3 regions of the Shewanella mytili genome follow, and region 2 is predicted to be linked to each of the others. Evidence: predicted binding sites of a transcription regulator. Region 2 holds the regulator's gene; each other region holds the start of a gene.

Region 1 (6,396 bases), on a different contig from region 2:
CAACCGCAGGTGCTGGGCCTGACTGAGGGCCAGTGCCTCCGTGGCATAAAGGCGTTTGGGCTCAGCGGCTTTATGGTCAAGCTTGCCCATGGCGATACTGCCCTTGAGCATTCCCTTGACCGGCGCCATGGAAACCTTAACGCCGCTTAACCCGGCATCCACGGTCAATGGGGGCTTTTGCCAGAACACGATGTTTTCCTGCAAGAGGGGGGCAAAGGTATGCTCAATTGCCAACGTCAGGGCAAAGTCATCTGTCGCAGCCCGCCAATCCACCGCCGTTACCGCACCCACCTGCATCTGCTTGTAATATACAGGCGCCCCCGGGGTAACCGATGCGCCACTGTCGCTGTAAAGGGTCCATTTGAGTTGCCGCCCTTGCTGGTAAAACTGCTCGGCTTTGCTGACAGAGGCAAAAAGGGGCACGGGCTTGCGGATATTCAGCGCGTTTTTATTGCCACTGTAACGCAGGTTAATCACGCCGTGGGTGAGGGTGGTAATGTCGCCGCTTTTGAGGGTAATGCCATCCAGTGATGCTTGCATATCAAGAGGGGCTTCAGCGATGAAATCGCTGCCGGCACGGAGTAATGACTTGAATTCAGGTAAAATTTCAGCCTGATATTGCACGGCACTGAAATCATCGCTAAGGCGCATCCGGGTGACCTGGCCAATCTTGACCTGGCGGTAGCGGATTTCGGCACCGGATTTGACACCGGGGTTTTCATTGGCGGTGAGGGTCAGTTGCACGGGCGCTGCCTGTTCCAGCATCGGGGCTTCACTGGCGAGTCGATATTGGGGCAGCGGCTCCCCGGTGCCCGGTAAAAATTCGATGACTTCACCACTGACCAGTCGCTCGGGGTGTTTGACGCCGGCAAGTGAAATATCCGCCCCGGCGCGCCAGAAATGGGCATCGGCGCCTAATAATTTGGCATAAGGGGCATCCAGTCGGGCATGGATTTCCACTTGCGCGGTGTCGGCCGCAATATCTTCCACTTCACCAATGGTAACCCCGCGGTAGACCACATCGGTGCCCGCTTTGATCCCGTCAGCGCTGGCGGCCATCAACGTAAAGCGTATGCCGCCGTGAGCCTCTTGCTGGTTGGGATAGAGTTTGTATCCCTGGTTGGCTTCAGCTACCGGTGAGTTCGCCGGTGAGCTGAAATTGATGCCGCCGGCAATCAGCGAGGCAAGACTGGCCGTATTGACTTTGATGCCGGATAACGACGCATCAATCTGCACACCGGACACATTCCAAAAATGGGAATCCTTGCGTACCAAATTGGTGTACTGTTTTTTGATATAGGCTTTAAGCAACACCTTGTGCTGCTCATCCAGCCGATAACTTACCACTTGTCCCACTGGGATCTGGCGGTAAAACACCGGTGAGCCCACATCCAGCGAGCCGAGTTTTTCCGCCCGCAACTCCACCACCAGCCCGTTATTGCCCGGCAGTACCGACGGTGCTTCCAACTCCGCTTCAAAGCGATCGCGAAATGCGCCATCGCCCGGCAACAAGCCGATGTAATTGCCGGAAAACAGGGTGTCGAGTCCTTCCACCCCGGTAATGCTGGCTTTGGGAGCAACCAGCCAGAATTGGCTGTTTTCCCGTAACAGCGGCTCTGCCCGATAATCCATCAGCAGATCAACATTCACGCCTTTCAGCTCATCATCAATGGTGATGTCCACCACCTTGCCCACATTAAGCCCTTGATAACGCACGAGGGTTTTGCCCACATCAATCCCCGTGGCGTCAGGGAAATGGATGTGCACGGCAATGCCGGATTCCTGGATGCTCTTAATGCCGAGCCAGGCGCCCAGCGCCAAGGCGATAATCGGCAGTAACCATATGGGAGAAAAGAGTTTTTTATGCACCACTTTGGGTTGTTCAATGTGTGTCATCTTGTTTTTCCAGCTGATCCCATAACAGGCGGGTGTCGAGCACTTTGGCAGACATTTGGGTAAACAGAATCACCAGTGCAAAGGCGGTTGCTGCCGGTGCCGGTTTGGCATCCAGTAGCTGTCCCATGTTGACCAGTGCCACCGTAAGCGATATTACAAACAGATCCAGCATTGACCAACGGCCAATCCATTCGATGAAATGAAAACCCACGGTAAGTTTCTGCTTAGAAAATTTCAGATTGAAGCTGATGGCGGAAAGATAAATCCCCAGCCCGACGATTTTCAACCACGGCACCAGAATGCTAGCGGTAAAAACAATGATGGCAATGGGTAACATATCCGCATGAACCAGACGCAAAATGCCACTGAAAATCGTATCTTGCGTAATGTGTCCACTTTTGGTGAGGGTGGTAATGGGGTAGATGTTGGCCGGTACCAGCAAAATGGCAGCGGTAATCAGAAAGGCCCAGCTGCGCTGCAGGCTGCCGTAATCCCGGGGCTGCACCGGGGCACCACAGCGGCAGCAAAAACGGTCGGATACCTGATTGATCTGACCACAATCGCGGCAGCTGCATAACCCCAGGTCTTTGCCCTGCACGCCGTTAGTTGTTGCCATTGAGGTAGCTCCACATATATTCCAGCTGATATTCCCTCAGCATAAACAGCACCACCAGAAACAGCATGGTAAAGCAGAATGTGCCCATTCCAAAATACACATCGGCAAAATCGGCCAGCTGAAAGGAGGTCACCAAAAAACTGATCACATAGATTTCCAGCATGGCCAGTTGGGATAACAACCGGTGATGGCGCAGTAACATTATCAGCAGTTGCCGTCCTGAGCTGCGGCGATAATAGCCGCTCTTGATTATCACGGTTTGTGCCAGCACCGAGCAGAGCAACAATCCCGGCCCTATCACCGCTCCCACCAAAACGGCCAGGCCCACGACCCAGTACCCCTCGTTGGCCACCGCCAGTGCGCCTTGAAACACGGTAGTGGTGCGGATACTGCCAATGAAGTGCATTTCAAGTACCGGTAGCAGCATGGCGGGAACATACAAAATGATGGCCGCAATGCACATGGCCAGCACGCCGTTAATCGTGCAGTAAGGTGTGTCGTAAAGGGTTGTCTGGCAGCGGGGGCAAAGGGCTCTTACACCGGTGGGCAAGGCCCGGCGGCTTACGGCCAAATCGCAGGCACGGCACAATACCACAGTGTCCTTGAAACGGGCACCATTATCGGCGGCATCGGCTAGTGCAGGGGGCTTGCCCTGAGTATCTGTACACATAGTAAAAAGCAGTTTACCGAGTAATCTTTACAAAGTTAACTGCCGCAGATGTTAGCAGATAGCGCGAAGCGGTTGCATCCGTAGCGGGAAATATGTCACTCTAGATACTGTATGTTTAAACAGTGTGAGGAAGATCATGGCGGTTATTACCCGGTTTGTTGTGGTCAGAGAAGGGGTGGAAAAAATGACGTTTACCTCCAAAAAGGAAGCCGATGCCTATGACAGGATGTTGGATATTGCCGACAACCTGTTGCCCTTTATCCAGGCCAGTGAAGTAACGATTGACGAAGCCTCGGCAGAAAAGCTTGCTTTTTATATGGCCACCCATAAAGATACGCTGGCAACGTTATTGAAAGGGGCTGCGGTGAAGAAAATACCGGCAGCGAAAACCGCCAAGAAAAAAGCATCTGATGATGCACTACCTAGGGATGCTGAATGAAAGCCCAGTGTTATGACACTCTGAACCGACAAGCTGCGGCATTACTGGACGGTGAAACCGATCTGATTGCCGCCATGGCCAATTTCTCTGCGTTACTCAATGAACATTTAGAGCAGCTTAATTGGGTCGGGTTTTATCTGTTAAAGGGACCGCAGTTGGTGCTGGGGCCTTTCCAGGGCAAAGTGGCCTGCAGCCGCATTGCCGTGGGCAAAGGGGTATGTGGTGCGGCGGTGTCTGAAAACCGTACCCAGCGGGTAGGGGATGTCCATCAGTTTGCCGGACATATTGCCTGTGATGCCGCCAGCAATTCGGAAATTGTCGTGCCGGTAAGGCAACAGGGGCAAATCGTGGCAGTGCTGGATGTGGACAGCCCTTTGACCGACCGCTTTGATGCAATCGATCAACAGGGGCTGGAAACCCTGGTTGCAACCTTTGAACGGTGTCTGTTTGCTTAAAAGCCGTTCGATTTTGTGTATTTGATGGTCGCTTTCGGTGTGGCTCGGCTTATAATAGGCCGCTTAATCGCATGCAGGCTCGCTGTTTTGGCAATTGTACCGAATCATTGCTAAGGTCAGTGGAATCTTTGGTTAGCCCCAAAGGCATGCTAACTTGTAGATTATCCTTCGGGATAAAAAGAACTAACGACCGGGCCTTATGCTGCCTGCGTCCCTTGTAATTCGTGGAAGTAATATGGAATCAACAGAAAAGTTGACCGACACCAATGCCATTCTGGCGTATTTGTATGAAACCTTTCCTTTATGTTTTATCGCTGAAGGTGAAGCTAAACCTCTAAAGATTGGACTATTCCAGGATTTGGCAGAACGGTTGGCCAACGATTCCAGAGTCAGCAAAACCCAGCTCCGGGTTGCTCTGCGGCGTTATACCAATAGCTGGCGTTATCTGAAATCCCTCAAAGAAGGCGCGCAGCGGGTTGATTTGGATGGCAATCCTTGCGGTGAGTTGGAACAAGAGCATATTGAACATGCCCGTACCACGCTCAAGGAAAGCCAGGAAAAAGCCAAGGCCCGTCGTGTTGAGGCTGCCAAAGCAGCCAATCAAAAAGCGGCTGATGGCCAGCCTGCCCGGGCTGACAAACCCAAGGCACGGCGTAAGCCCCGTGTTGACAACCGAAAAGTTGCCATTCCTAAATCCGCGCCCCAGCGCCAGGCCGCACAGCCTGCCGTACAATTGGTGCCGGCCACACTGTCAACATTGAACCCAGGACAACGTGTCAGTGTCAAACTGGGTGTTAAGCCTGTAGGCGGTGTCATCCAGAACATCAATAAAGACGATGTTCATGTACAGTTGGACTCCGGCCTGACCGTGAAGGTTCATGCGGAGCACATCCTGCTGTAACTCACCGGGAATTTATATCGAAAAAGGAGTAACTTGCTGATGCGAAAGATTATTATAGCGGCGTCTCTGGCCAGTATGCTGTTGGGAACCTCAGCGTTCGCTATATCCCCGACAATCCCGCTCAGCGAGTTGCCCGAGCTTCACCAAGAGCCGCAACATCTGGTTACCAGCAAACGTGTGGCCGGTCTGTTCACCCGTTCCCATTATCATCGCATTGCCTTGGATGACGCTTTTTCGGAGCAAATCTTCGAGCGTTTTCTCAAACAATTGGATTATCGGCGCAACGTGTTGTTGCAAAGCGATATTGAACGCCTGAAACCCTATGCCAACCAGTTTGATGACATGATCAAGAACGGGCAGCTGGACGGCGCGTATCAGATGTTTCATCTGGTGCAGCAGCGCAGCTATGAGCGTTTTGCCTATGCATTGAGTTTGCTGGACAAAGATAAACCCATGCATTTTGATGTGGCGGGCGACAAATACGTATTCAACCGTAAAGAGGCTGCCTGGCCCAAAAACGAAGCGGAATTGAATGAATTATGGCGGCAGCGGGTTAAGTACGATGCCCTGAGCTTGAAGCTCACCGGCAAGAGCTGGCCTGAAACCGTCGACATTTTGCAAAAACGTTACAACAACGCCATCAAGCGCATGAAGCAAACCAACAGCGAAGATGTGTTTCAGGGCGTCATGAATGCTTTTGCACGCAGCATAGAACCCCACACCAGCTATTTGTCTCCCCGCAATGCAGAGCGTTTCGAGATGGAAATGAACCTGAGCCTGGAAGGCATCGGGGCTGTATTGCAGATGGAAGACGATTACACCGTGATTAAAAGCCTGGTGGCCGGTGGCCCGGCAGTGCTGAGCGGCAAACTGGCCGTGGATGATAAAATCGTCGGTGTGGGCCAGAGTAACGGTGACATTGTGGATGTGATCGGTTGGCGCCTGGATGACGTGGTGGAACTTATCAAAGGCCCTAAAGGCAGTGAAGTCACATTGCAAATTCTGCCGAAAAAGGGGGGCTCCAACGCCAAACCTTTTGTTGTCACCATGATGCGGGACAAAATCCGCCTGGAAGATCGGGCGGCCACATCCGAAGTGACCGTTCCGGAAGAGGGGCCTTATGCCCAACGTAAAGTGGGCGTTATCACCGTGCCGGGTTTTTACATGAACCTGTCCAATGATGTGGCCAATGAACTGCAAAAACTGCAGGCCGAACAGGTGGAAGGGATTGTTATCGACCTGCGGGGCAACGGTGGTGGCGCCTTGACCGAAGCCACATTGATGACCGGACTTTTCATTGATCAAGGCCCGGTGGTGCAGATCCGCGATGCGAGCGGTCGTATCACCCAAAACAGTGATAACGATGGCAAAACCTACTATGACGGGCCATTGACGTTGCTGGTGGATCGTTATTCCGCT
Region 2 (6,396 bases):
CCATTGGGGAATAAAATCCCCATGACCAAAGGCGGTACAAAGGTGACCAACGCGGTTTTGATGCGGCCACTGTGGCTGTCATCAAAGCCGAACAAATCGGCCACGTAATCAAACAGCCCCAAGGTTACTCCAAGAAAGGACGATGCCACGGCCAGATTGGCAAACAGGGTCAGCATGGAGTCCAGCAGCGCAGAAGTGCCGGTTTTGCCCAAAGCTTCCACCAGTACCCCCATGTTGCCGCCCTGGGCGATAATGGCGCTGAAACTGCTGCGGGGCAGATTGCCCATGGTAGCCACCAGCCATCCCAGATAGATGATTAACGCGATGAACGTGCCCACAAACAGCGCTTTCACAATCAGCGCAGGACGGTGCCCGTAATATTTCACCAATGAAGGCACATTGCCGTGATAGCCAAAACTGGCCAAACCGAAAGGAATGGCGGCCCACAAATAGGGCACAAACTGTTGCGGGCCGTCCGGTTGCCACAGTTTGCCGCTATCAACGCCGGTAAACAGATGGCCGATGGCCAGCACAAAACTTATCACCATGCCGCCAATCAGGATAGACGTCACCCTATCCACCGCTTTGGTGCTGATGAAAACAATCAGCGCCAGCACGATGGCAAAGAGTAACGCCGCCCCGCTTTGTGGCAGAGCCAACCCCAAACCATTGAGGTAATGGTTAATGATGGAGCCGCCGCCACTGATATAGGCATAAGTGAGGATATACAGTACAAAGGCGATGGAAGCACCGGTGAGCACCCGTCCGAATTGCCCCAGCGTACGGCTGGCGAGGGTGTCAAAACTTGCCCCGGGTTCAAAATGCAAATTGGTTTCCAACAGCAAGAGTCCGGACATCAACATGCAAAACCACACGCCCAGCAGCATCAGCACCGAGTACCCAAACCACATGCCGGCGCCAACCACCGGCAGGGAGAACATGCCCGCCCCCACGGTGGTGCCGGTAATAATCATGGCGCCGCCAAGTAACGACGGCGTTTTGCCGCTAACCTCAGTACTGCTCATTAGGACTCCTGCCTGGACTGAATGCTGTGCTCAATGGTTTTACGCACATCGGCTTGTAACAGTGCATTGGTGTAATCGCGCATCTGCCGGATGCGTTGCTGGCTGTCTGCCCCCTCAAGATACCCCAGCTCTTTTAGGCGGATGCTGAGAGTGGCATACAGTTTTTTGTCGTAAAACTCCGGTGCGGTAATGCCGTGCAGTGCCCCTAAGCGACTGGCAAGCAGGTAACTTTCGCTTTCCAGATCGCCCCGCTCCAACCGGGGACTGGCGGATAACAGGTTAAAGATGATGGCATAACGCTGCAGGGTTTCGCCCATGGTTTCTGCCAGCAGTGCCAGGGCATTTACCCCTTGAGGAGTCACTGCCAGGGTGTCTGGCTTCATGTAACCTGCATCCACAAAACGCTGTAACACCTGCTCGCTATATTGTTGCAGTGCCTGTGGCGATTTTTCCCCTAAAAACAGCTCTGCCTGCAAGAGGGCATAAAATGGCTGCAGTACCGCCTGCAGCTGATTACGGCTGGTCAATTGCAGCTTGAGCAGGCAGTTGGCAAGCAATGCGGGCACCACAAACAAATGCAGCACGTTATTGCGGTAGTAAGTCATGGTGATGGCTACGCGCTCATCCAGTGACACAATGTCCCCCAGGCCGTCATTTGCCACACAGAATTTGTTCAGCGCTATCCCTTGGCGCAGCAACTCCTGGCCGTTGCCATCGGCGACCGAACTGAATCCGGTATAAGGCACCTGACGTAACAGTTCCAGATAGAAGTCCAGCTGGGCTTCAAGCTGTTGCCGCTCCAGCGCATGCTGTTTGGTGGAAAGCAACACCAGACTGGTTAGCGATACCGCTGTTGCTGCTGCGGCATCGTTGATATGGGTCATCACCTGATTGGCCAGATCATTCACCACCGGGGTGAGCCATAACGGTTTCTGCTCCGGATCTTCTGACGTTTCATCCCGCCAGCTAGGTGCCGCTGTGGTTAAGAAATGTTGCAGGTTGATGGGTTCGCCAAAATTCACGTACACCCGGCCAAAATTGCCCAGCTTACGTACTGCACCAAGCACTTGCCACACGGACTCTTTCTGCTTTTTGCGACCACTGAGCTCTTTGAGGTAAGTGGCCACCTCCATCACGTGATCGTACCCCAGATACACCGGCACCAGCGTGACCGGACGGTTGATGCCTCGCAGCACGGAGTTGACCGTCATCGCCAGCATGCCGGTTTTGGGCGCCAGAAGCCGCCCGGTACGGGAGCGTCCACCTTCGGTAAAGTATTCTACTGAATAGCCCTTGGCAAACAGCTGCCCGAGGTATTCCTTAAACACGGTGGTGTACAACTTGTTGCCATTGAAACTGCGACGGATGAAAAAGGCGCCGCCACGGCGAAAAATTGGCCCGGCGGGCCAGAAATTCAGGTTGATGCCCGCCGCAATATGGGGCGGCACCATGCCTTCAAAATACAACAGGTACGACAGCAGCAGATAATCCATGTGGCTGCGATGACAAGGCACATACACGATTTCGTGGCCGTCGCGGTGCAGTTGCCGCACATGTTCGGCGCCGCGAATGGAAATGCCCCAGTACAATTTATGCCACAGCCAGGTCAGCAACCGTTTGCTGATGCGGATCAGGCTGTCTGAATAATCAGCGGCAATTTCATCAAGATAAGATTCTGCCCGGGCTCTGGCTTCCGCCTCCGGGATGTTTTTGCTGCCGGCCTCTTCCAAAATCGCTTTTTGCAGCGCATCGCTATGGAGCAAATCGGCAAACAGGGCTTGCCGATTAGGCAATACCGGGCCGGTCATCACCTTACGCTGGCGACGAAAATGCACCCGCGCCACCCGGGAGAGCTTATGGGCAATGGCTTTGTCTGTACCGTGCTGATCCGCCATCCAGCGCAACGATACCGCATTGGAGAACTGCACAAAATTGTCCCGCCCGAGGAACAGGATCATCCAGAATTTGCGCAGCCAGGTGGGACTTTCCCGCTCAAACACCGCCGCCCGCATGGTGTCGTCTTCCTTGCCGGGGGTTCGCCCCCAATACAAGCTCACCGGCACCAGTTGGATGTCCAGGGTCTTGTCGGATTTATGCAAATTGAGCAGTTGGGTAAAACAGTGCAGAAACGGCATGTCGTCCTTGCGGGCGCCCAGCAACGGCTTGGCACCTTCCAGGCATACTACTCGCGGCAACGCCACGCCGTTCACCTGTAGCGTTTCATAAGGGCTTGGCAGCCCCAGTTTGTCGGTAACGTCCGCCAGCGCGGCAATATCGCTTTGGGATTCGGTTTTCATGACATACGCCATGGGTTTGGAGGGATCCAGATTCAAATCAGTGAATGGATCCTGTGGCACCACCACAGAATGAACCAGCTGCCGCTGCAGCCAGCGCCACGAAGAGCGCCAGAGTGAGTCGTGTTTGGACATCGTTTTTTATAGCATCTAAACCCCAATCAATAACTCGGTAGAATACCAGAATAAGCCAAGGCTTATCCAACAGTCTGACAATTGGTTAATACTTGCACTGCTCAAAATACTGTATATACTAACAGTTACTGTATGAAAAAACAGGAATCAACATGAGACCGCTGACACCACGACAGGCGCAAATCCTGGAGTTGATTAAAACCAACATTGCCGAAACCGGCATGCCCCCTACCCGCGCAGAAATTGCCAGCCGGCTGGGCTTTAAAAGTGCCAATGCGGCAGAGGAACACCTCAAGGCGCTGGCCAAAAAAGGCTGCATTGAGATTATGCCCGGCACCTCCCGTGGGCTGCGCCTGCCCATGGAAGAAGAACAGCCGGAAGAAACCGGGCTGCCGCTGATTGGCCAGGTTGCGGCCGGCGAGCCGATTCTCGCCCAGGAACATGTTGAACAGTATTATCAGGTGGACCCTGCCATGTTCCACCCCAGTGCCGATTTTCTGCTGCGGGTTCGTGGTGACAGCATGAAAAACATCGGCATTCTGGAAGGCGACTTGCTGGCAGTACACAAAATGCAAGATGCCCACAACGGCCAGGTGGTGGTTGCCCGGGTGGATGATGATGTGACCGTGAAGCGCTTTGAGAAAAAGGGCAACATTGTACTGCTGCATCCGGAAAATGACGAATACCAACCGATCCGCGTTGACCTGAGCTGTCAGCCCTTGACCATTGAAGGTCTGGCAGTGGGAATCATCCGCAACGGAGACTGGTTATGAGCACTCTCATGGGAAAGGCCCCGGAGCACCCCGGACTATGGCAGGATGCTGCCTATGTGGCTGAGCACAGCTGGCAGCAAACGGAAATTACCAGCCTTGTCACTCACTCTCAGGGACGACAGGAGCTGCAGCAACTCAGTACGCAGCTGGCCCGCTTAAGTCAGCTTGGCCGCTGGATTGTGCTGATTAACCCGGAAAACGCCATCGGCTATAAAGAGTTGCTGGCAGATGCCGGCGTGCGCATGGACCGAGTGTTATTGGTGCGGGCCCGGGATGAAGTGGAAGCCTTATGGGCCATGGAAAAAGCCCTGACCAGCGGTACCTCCAGTGCGGTGATAAGCTGGGTGGAACAGCTGGATCACAAAGACAAGCGCCGCTTGCAACTGGTGGCCAAAAGCGCCAGGGCCATGGGCATAGTGCTGGAAAACAACCCGATGGCCGCAGAGCCGGCCTCGTTGTTTCCCAAACTGCAAGCCGTGCACTAAAGCCGATTTGCCGGGAGGGCCACTGCACCACTTTACGGCGAGTAAAATGGCGCATTGGAATACAGGATAACGTTGCAGGCCTCGAAGCTTTACTCATGGTTTAACTCTTGGTTTAAGTACGAGTTAACCCCATAAAAAACGCAGCATCCGCTGCGTTTTTTATGACACCACGAAATGCAAAATGACGTTATGCCTTTGACCCATTTCATATCGGGCGGTAATTACTCTTTCAGCCAGTGTCCGGGATGTGGGGTGTAATAAACGCTCACCCGCTCGGGAGCAGTACATGTGGGCAGCATGGCATCTGGCTCCAACAGGAACCAATTACGCCGATGTGCCCTTCCCATGTTTCGGCCCTTGCTCATATCAAAACAGCTGAGTTTTTCATTATCAGCCACCAGCAGATAGCGTTTCTGGCCTTGCTGCAACCAGCGCCAGGCATTGCGCTCCTGCTCTGCCACCGGTGCCAGATAACTGAAGTGGGTAATATCCAGCGGTGAAAACAGAATGAACTGCTCTTTGAAATGCACCAACCCCAGTTGGGCATCAGCACCAACCACCTCTGCGGTATGCTGCAAAACGGCTTTTGGGGTACGTACGGCATCCAGTAACAGGGAACCCCAACTGGTAAACACCATCCAGCCAATAAAGGTAACCACCCCGGCGCGAACCAATGAAAAACCGTGACGGCTTTTCCATAACACCACCAGCCACAGCGCCGCCATGGTCAATAGCATATAGCCAAAGTGGCGGACATCATCGGTATAATCCGCCAGTTTTCTCAGCAGCCAGGGAGACTCGATAACGGCCATCACCCCGACGATCGCCACCACGGCGGTGACGAACCACAACAGCCCTGACACCAGCCATTCAAACCAGCGCCGCTGCCCCACCCCTTGCAAAGCGGCGGCCATCACCAACGCTGCCATGGGCAACGCAGGTAAAATATACAGGTTACGTTTGCCGGGACTGATGCTGAAAAATAAAATCACCAGCCCCACCCATACCAGCAAAATGACAATTTGCGGGTCTTGCTTCAGCCGTGCCACAAAGGTTTTCCAATGGGCCAACGCCAAAAAGGGCAATGGAAACCACAACCAGGGGATCACACTGACTACAAAAAAATACCAGGGCTTGATATGGTGCCAGGCATTGGCATAACGCTGCCCCGTTTGTTTGAACAGGATATTGTTCATGTAAGCGGTATATTCCGGTGCATTATGCTGCAACACCGTCAGCACCATGGGCACCAGCCAGGCGGCAATCACCGCCAGCATTACCAGTGGCCCCGCCACCGCTCGCCAGCGCCAGCTTTGCCGGTACAGTTGCCGGCGCCAGGCATAAAACCCCAAGGGCAGTAACATCAGCAGGGGTAAAAAACCCACGCCTTTGGTAATCACCCCAAGCCCCATGAAAGCCCAGGCAATAAAATACCATGTCCAGTTTGGCCCCAGCATGAAATGGCGAATGAGACCGTAACAACCCACGGTTATCCAGCACATCACCATGGCGTCTATCTGGGCGCTTTTGGTCTGCAATAAAAACTGGGGCACCAGCATCAGCAGTAATGCCGCATTGCGGCCAGTGCGCACATTCCATAAGCGGGCGCCCAGGTCGTACACCAGCATGACGGTCAACAAGCCGGACAAGGCATTGGGCAGCAAAAACGCCAGTTTGAGATTAC
Region 3 (6,396 bases), on a different contig from region 2:
GCCCTTTTTGCTGTATTTTCAGGGGGGCCCGGGGTTTGGTGCCCAGCGTCCGCTCATCAGCAGCGGCTGGATAAAACGCGCCTTGCAGGAATATCGGGTATTACTGCTGGATCAGCGCGGTACCGGCTTATCCACCCCCGTTAGCTACCGCACACTGGCAGGCCTCAGTGCCCGGCAGCAAGCCCAATACCTGAGTCATTTTAGGGCAGACAACATTGTGCGCGATGCCGAAGCCATCCGCCGGCAACTCAGCCCGCAAACGCCATGGAGCGTTCTGGGGCAAAGCTTTGGCGGCTTTTGCATCCTGCATTATCTCAGCACTGCACCTGAAGGCCTGAAAGAAGCCTTTATCACCGGCGGCATTCCGCCCCTTGAGCATGATGCCGATGCGGTTTACCGGGCCACCTATCGCCGGGTACTGGCCAAAAACCGGCAGTTTCACCAACGTTTTCCGGATGCCAAAAAGTTGCTGGGTGAACTGGCAAGGCATCTGCTAGAGCATTGTGAACCCCTGCCAAACGGTGACAGGCTGACAGTGGAAATGCTGCAATTGCTCGGGATCAACCTGGGCATGGCGCAAGGCCCGGAAGCGGTATATTACCTGCTCGAACAGGCGCTGGTAACCGGCCCAGAAGGCAAGGTGCTCAACCCGCTGTTTGCCGAGCATTTCATGCAGATGCTCAGTTACCACACCAATCCGCTCTATGTTCTGCTGCATGAGGCCATTTATTGCCAGCAAGCGCCATCGGCTTGGGCCGCTGAGCGCATCCGCCAGGAATACCCTGAGTTTGCCCCAGATGCCGAGGCGCTGCTGCTCACCGGTGAAATGGTGTACCCGTGGATGATGCAGCAAATCGCCAACTTGCGGCCATTGCAAGCATGCGCCGAGCTGCTGGCAACCAAAAGCGACTGGCCACAGCTGTACAACCTGCCAGCACTTGCGGCCAACACGGTACCCGTAGCCGCTGCCATTTATAGCGAAGACATGTACGTAGAGCGCGAATTCAGCCTTGAAACCGCAGCCCGGGTGGGCAATCTCAAATACTGGCTGACATCGGAATATGAACACAATGGCATTCGAATGGATGGCGAGCGCATTCTCGGGCGGCTGATTGCCCTTAACCGGGGCGAACAACTGCGTTAAATTCATCCGTTTTATTGGCGGTTGTTCAGCTTTGCTTAATCGCTATGAACTATACTTCATAGCGGTTCCGTTGGGATTACGTAACCGTTTGAATGGAATAGCCTGTTTTGGGTCTGTCACGATGATAGACCCTTTTTTATGCGCCAGCATGACAGTTTGTAGGTATATATCAATCAGTTAGATGAAAAACATCCTGTCTTTAGATGACCTGTTACCATGCATGATCCGCTTTGGCATTAAGCTACAACCGCCCAAACATCACTCATTCTTTCGGGGCGGCCTTGGGGGATTTTCTCTTGCCACCCCTGGCGGGACTTTTACGGGGAGGGCGCCGATTGCCACGGCGGCTCACTTTTACGCCGCTCAAGGCCACGGGTAAAACATGTTGGGCCTGCTCAACCAATTGCGCCAGCTGTGCCAACAATGGCTGCATGAACTGCTGATATTGGGTTTCCCGGCGGCTGATGCCATCCAGTGCACTTTCCCATTGGGCGGTCATGTCCGGAGTGGTGGCCACCACCGGCAAACTGCGGATAAGCCCCGTGCCCGCATCGGTTGCCACAATGGTTTTGCCCTGGCGCTGCAAAAAGCCCCGTTTGAACAGCAGCTCAATGATGCCGGCGCGGGTTGCCTCGGTGCCCAGGCCATCGGTTTCTTTCAGTACCTGCCGGATCTGCGGATCACTTACAAAGCGGCTGATGCCGGTCATGGCTGCCAGCAAGGTGGCATCGGTAAAGTGTTTCGGCGGCTGGGTCATTTTTTCCAGCAGTTCGCCCGCCAGACACTGTAATGTTTGCCCTGCGGTTAACGGCGGCAACAGGCCCGTGGCATTGTCTTCCGCCTCGTCATTGTTGCCATCGCGCCGGAAAAGCTGTTTCCAGCCCAGTTGCTGCTCCCGTTTGCTTTTTGCCACAAAATGGCCACCAGCAATCTGCAACATGACTCGGGTTTCCAGATAACGGTAATGGGGATAAAACTGTGCCAGATATTGCCGTGCCACTTGCAGATATACCTGACGTTCTGTGGCCGTTAACCCCGCCAGATTCGGGATCTTGCCCGTCGGGATGATGGCATGGTGGGCATCCACTTTGCTGTCATCCCAAGCCTTGGATTTAAGGGTGGCATCCGGGCGGTCACACCCTTGCAGCAATTCACCGGCGCCTTGGCTGATGGCGGCAATGACCCCGGGTGCATCCTCAAACTGTGCCCGGGGCAGATGACGGCTGTCGGAGCGGGGATAGGTCAGCAGCTTGTGGCGTTCATAAAGGGATTGGGCCGTATCCAGCACTGCCTTGGCACTCATGCCAAAGCGCTTGTTGCAGTCAATCTGCAGCGCCGACAAACTATAGGGCAATGGCGGTGCCTGCCGTTTGGGCTTCTCTTCCACGCTGACAACCGTGGCGTTCTGCCCCGAAATGCGGCCAATGACATTTTCTGCCAGCCCTTTTGCCAGCACCCGGCCAGCCTCATCCATCCACGGCGCGCAGGCATCACTGGGTTGCCAACGGGCATGAAAAACCGCGCCGCTACCATCCTGTACCTTGGCCAGCACTTCAAAAAAGGGAATGGGTTGAAAGGCCGCAATCTCGTCATCCCGGCGGACCACCAATCCCAACAGTGGCGTTTGCACCCGCCCCACAGACAACACCCCTTGATAACCCACCTTGCGCCCTTGCAGGGTATAAGCCCGGGACAGGTTCATGCCATAAAGCCAGTCGGCACGGCTGCGGGCCAAAGCGGAGGTAGACAAGGGCACAAACTCCCGGTTGCGGCGCATCTGCCCCAGTGCACGGCTGACCGCCTGCGGATTCAGATCGTTAACCAACAAACGCTTGGCGGCAGTGAGCTTTGCGCTGCTGGCGCCCAGATACGACAGCACTTCATCCACCAGCAACTGCCCTTCACGGTCAGGGTCACCGGCATGCACCAGCATGTCGGCTTGCTTGATGAGTTTTTTCAGCACGGCAAGCTGACTGCGACTGCCTTTTTTGGGCAACAACTGCCATTTGGCCGGAATGATGGGCAGATGTTCCAGTTTCCAGGATTTATACTGGGGATCGTAGGCATCAGGCGCGGCCTGCTCCAGCAAGTGCCCCACACACCAAGAGACGCAATCCCCGTTGGCGGCCTCGATATAGCCTTCGTGCTTGCGCTGGGGTTTGGGCAGTACATCGGCAATCGCCCGCCCCAGACTGGGTTTTTCAGCAATATAAAGGATCATGCGCCAGCCATGTATCAAACGTTGTGCATAAAGGAAGGCACAACATACTGTATAAAATTACAGTAACATTACCCCGCTTTTGGACAGACTGCAAACCGTCCCGGGAATTTTTCGGCTATTGTAGTAAAAACGCCCGCTAATGCGGGCGTTTGTCAGCCAAGGTAATGCTCAGTCGTAGAACCGCTGATGATTGGCCGCCATGGTTATCAGGCGTTCACAGGGGGCAAAACGCTCACCAAAGCGCTGCTGGTAACCTTGCAACAGGCTCACCAGCTGGGCGGCCCCGAGGGTATCGATATAACGGAACGGCCCCCCCAGAAATGGTGGGAAACCGATGCCGAAAATGGCGCCGATATCACCATCACGGGCGCTGCTGATAATGCCTTCATCCAGGCAACGCACCGCCTCATTGAGCATTTGCACCACGCAGCGCTGAGCCAACTGGGCATTTTCAGCTGCCACGCCCGGCGTAATGCCAAGCACTTTGTAAACGGAAGTGTCCACCTGTTTTTTCTTGGCTTTCTTTTTGCCGTACAGATAAAACCCCTTGCCATTCTTGCGCCCTTTGCGGTCATCCTGCAGCAGCTTGTCAAAAGCGGCAGGCGCGCAAAAACGCTCGCCAAGCTCCTGTTGCAAAATGGGCGAAATCTTGGCGCCCACATCAATGCCCACCTCATCCAGCAAGGTGATAGGGCCTACCGGGAAACCGAATTTCACCAGCGCCTTGTCCAGCGGCTCCACGCCCTGCCCTTCCAGCAGCAGCTGGGCGGCTTCGTTCATGTACAGTGCCAAAATGCGATTGACATAAAATCCGGCGCCGTCTTTGACCACTATCGGGGTTTTGCCCTGTTTGCGGGCAAAGGCCACGGTGGTGGCAATGGTTTGGGGTGAGGTTTTCTCATGGGCAATCACTTCCACCAGCGGCATTTTTTCCACCGGCGAGAAATAGTGCAAACCAATCACGTTTTCAGGGCGGGCAGCCACTGCGGCAATCTGGCTGATGGGCAAGGAGGAGGTGTTGGAGGCAAACACCGTATGCTCACTGCATTCACGCTCAATGTCCTGCACCATTTGATGCTTGAGCTTGAGATCTTCAAATACCGCCTCCACCACGATATCGGCATCATGCACGCCGTTATATTCGGTAGTAGTGCTCATCAGGGCCATGACGTTATCCCGCTGGGCAGCGCTCATGTGCCGGCGCTGCACACTTTTATCCAGTAGCTTATAGGCATAAGCCAGGGCATTGGACAGGCCTTTTTCGCTGATATCCTTTACCCGTACCGGCAGTTTGGCCTTGCTGATGGTGACCGCTGCAATGCCGCCGCCCATCAAACCGCCGCCCAGCACCACGGCTTTTTGCAGAGCCCGTGGCTTTGCACCGGCAGCGCCGGTTTCCTTTTTCATGTCGGTGGTGGCAAAGAAAATTGACCGCAGCGCGGCAGACTCGCTGGTCATGACCAGCTCGCCAAAATAACGGGACTCGGTGGCAAGCCCGGCAGCCATGCCTTCATCGGCGCCAATGCGGACGCAATCAATGATTTTCGGCGGCGCCGGATAATTGCCTTGGGTTTTGCGCTCTACCTGTTTCAGCGCCTGATCAAACAGGATGTTGCGCCCGAAATGGGTGCGCTCCAATGCCATTTCCATCAGGCTCAGTTTGCGTTTGGGGCGTTTTTTACCGCTGTGCACCAGCTTGATGGCGGCCTCCAGCAAAATGGTTTGCGGCACCACATCATCCACCAGCCCCATTTTCAGTGCTTGCTTGGGACGCAGCTGCTTGCCGGTCAGCATCATGTCCAGCGCTTTGGCAATGCCCACCAGGCGTGGCAAACGTTGGGTGCCGCCGCTACCCGGCAGCAATCCCAGTTGGACTTCCGGCAGTCCCAGCAGGGTTTTGGCATTATCGCTGCACACCCGTTTATGGCAGGCCAGCGCCAACTCCAAACCGCCGCCAAGGCAGGCGCCATGAATGGCGGCCACCACCGGGATCTCCAAGTTTTCCAATGCGCCAAAAACCTGATGCCCGGCGGCCGACAATTCACAGGCTTTATCCTGGGTGTCGCAGGCATCAAGCATGGCAATGTCCGCTCCGGCCACAAACGAGTCCGCTTTGCCGGAAATCAGCACCAGCCCTTTGATACTGTTGTCGTTGCGAATCTGTGTCAGCAGTTCGGTCATCTGCGGTACGAACTCGGCCCGCAAGGTGTTCATGGTTTCACCGGGCACATCCATGGTCAGCAGGGCAATGCCGTCATCCCGGCGGCTTAAGCTAAAACTTTTTTCAGTGATATCCATGGCGTTACTCCACTTCCAGAATCATGGCAGCGCCAAGGCCACCTGCAGCGCAAGCGGTGGTCAGTGCCGTACCGCCACCGCGACGTTTCAGTTCATGACAAACCTGTGTGATGAGGCGTGTACCGGTGGCCGCAAACGGATGACCATAGGCCAGAGAGCCTCCCAGCACATTGAATTTATCCATGTGGATTTCGCCAATGGCACGGCTCAGCCCCAGTTTTTCCTCGGCAAATTTTTTCGAGGCAAACATCTGCATATTGGCCAACGTCTGGGCGGCAAAGGCCTCGTGCATCTCAATCAGATCCAGATCTTCCAGCTGCATGCCAGCCCGCTTCAACGCCAGCGGCGTGGCGTAAGATGGCCCCATCAACATGTCCTGCCACACGTCAATGGCGCTGAAAGCATAGCTTTTGAGGTAGCCAATGGGCTGATAACCCAGCGCTTTGGCCTTGCCTTCGCTCATCAGCAACACCGCCGAAGCGCCATCGGTCAGCGGCGTACTGGTGGCGGCGGTCACCGTGCCATGTTTGCGGTCAAATACCGGTTTAAGTTTGGCGTAAGTGTCCAAAGAGGAGTTTTCCCGGATATTGTTATCCTGCGCGATGAAGCGATCATAGGGCGGCACATGAGCCACCATCACCTCCTCTTTGAGCTTGCCCTCACGCCAGCTCTGGCTGGCCAGAGTATGGGAGCGATGGGCCAGTGCATCCTGATCGGCACGGCTGATATGATA

Evidence for each region. Region 2 encodes LexA, which represses DNA repair genes until DNA is damaged. Its sites were predicted from a motif close to TACTGTATNNNNATACAGTA; they were not measured.
Region 1: a site for LexA is predicted at 3,288-3,307, ahead of ACIDEJ_RS05150 (YebG family protein). Genes of this name have one in related genera too.
Region 3: a site for LexA is predicted at 3,411-3,430, ahead of ACIDEJ_RS08845 (DNA topoisomerase III). Genes of this name have one in related genera too.

The regions. Positions count from the first base shown of each region.
Region 1 covers NZ_JBKOUD010000003.1:178,645-185,040, reverse strand. The annotation lists gene ACIDEJ_RS05165 (MlaD family protein) at 1-1,896, opposite strand, end outside; gene ACIDEJ_RS05160 (paraquat-inducible protein A) at 1,883-2,512, opposite strand; gene ACIDEJ_RS05155 (paraquat-inducible protein A) at 2,499-3,182, opposite strand; gene ACIDEJ_RS05150 (YebG family protein) at 3,319-3,621, shown strand; gene ACIDEJ_RS05145 (GAF domain-containing protein) at 3,618-4,076, shown strand; gene proQ (RNA chaperone ProQ) at 4,312-4,977, shown strand; gene prc (carboxy terminal-processing peptidase) at 5,017-6,396, shown strand, end outside.
Region 2 covers NZ_JBKOUD010000011.1:87,116-93,511, forward strand. The annotation lists gene mtr (tryptophan permease) at 1-1,025, opposite strand, end outside; gene plsB (glycerol-3-phosphate 1-O-acyltransferase PlsB) at 1,025-3,454, opposite strand; gene lexA (transcriptional repressor LexA) at 3,607-4,227, shown strand; gene ACIDEJ_RS11740 (cell division inhibitor SulA) at 4,224-4,712, shown strand; gene ACIDEJ_RS11745 (ArnT family glycosyltransferase) at 4,934-6,396, opposite strand, start outside.
Region 3 covers NZ_JBKOUD010000007.1:100,309-106,704, forward strand. The annotation lists gene ACIDEJ_RS08840 (alpha/beta fold hydrolase) at 1-1,144, shown strand, start outside; gene ACIDEJ_RS08845 (DNA topoisomerase III) at 1,407-3,365, opposite strand; gene fadJ (fatty acid oxidation complex subunit alpha FadJ) at 3,534-5,663, opposite strand; gene fadI (acetyl-CoA C-acyltransferase FadI) at 5,668-6,396, opposite strand, start outside.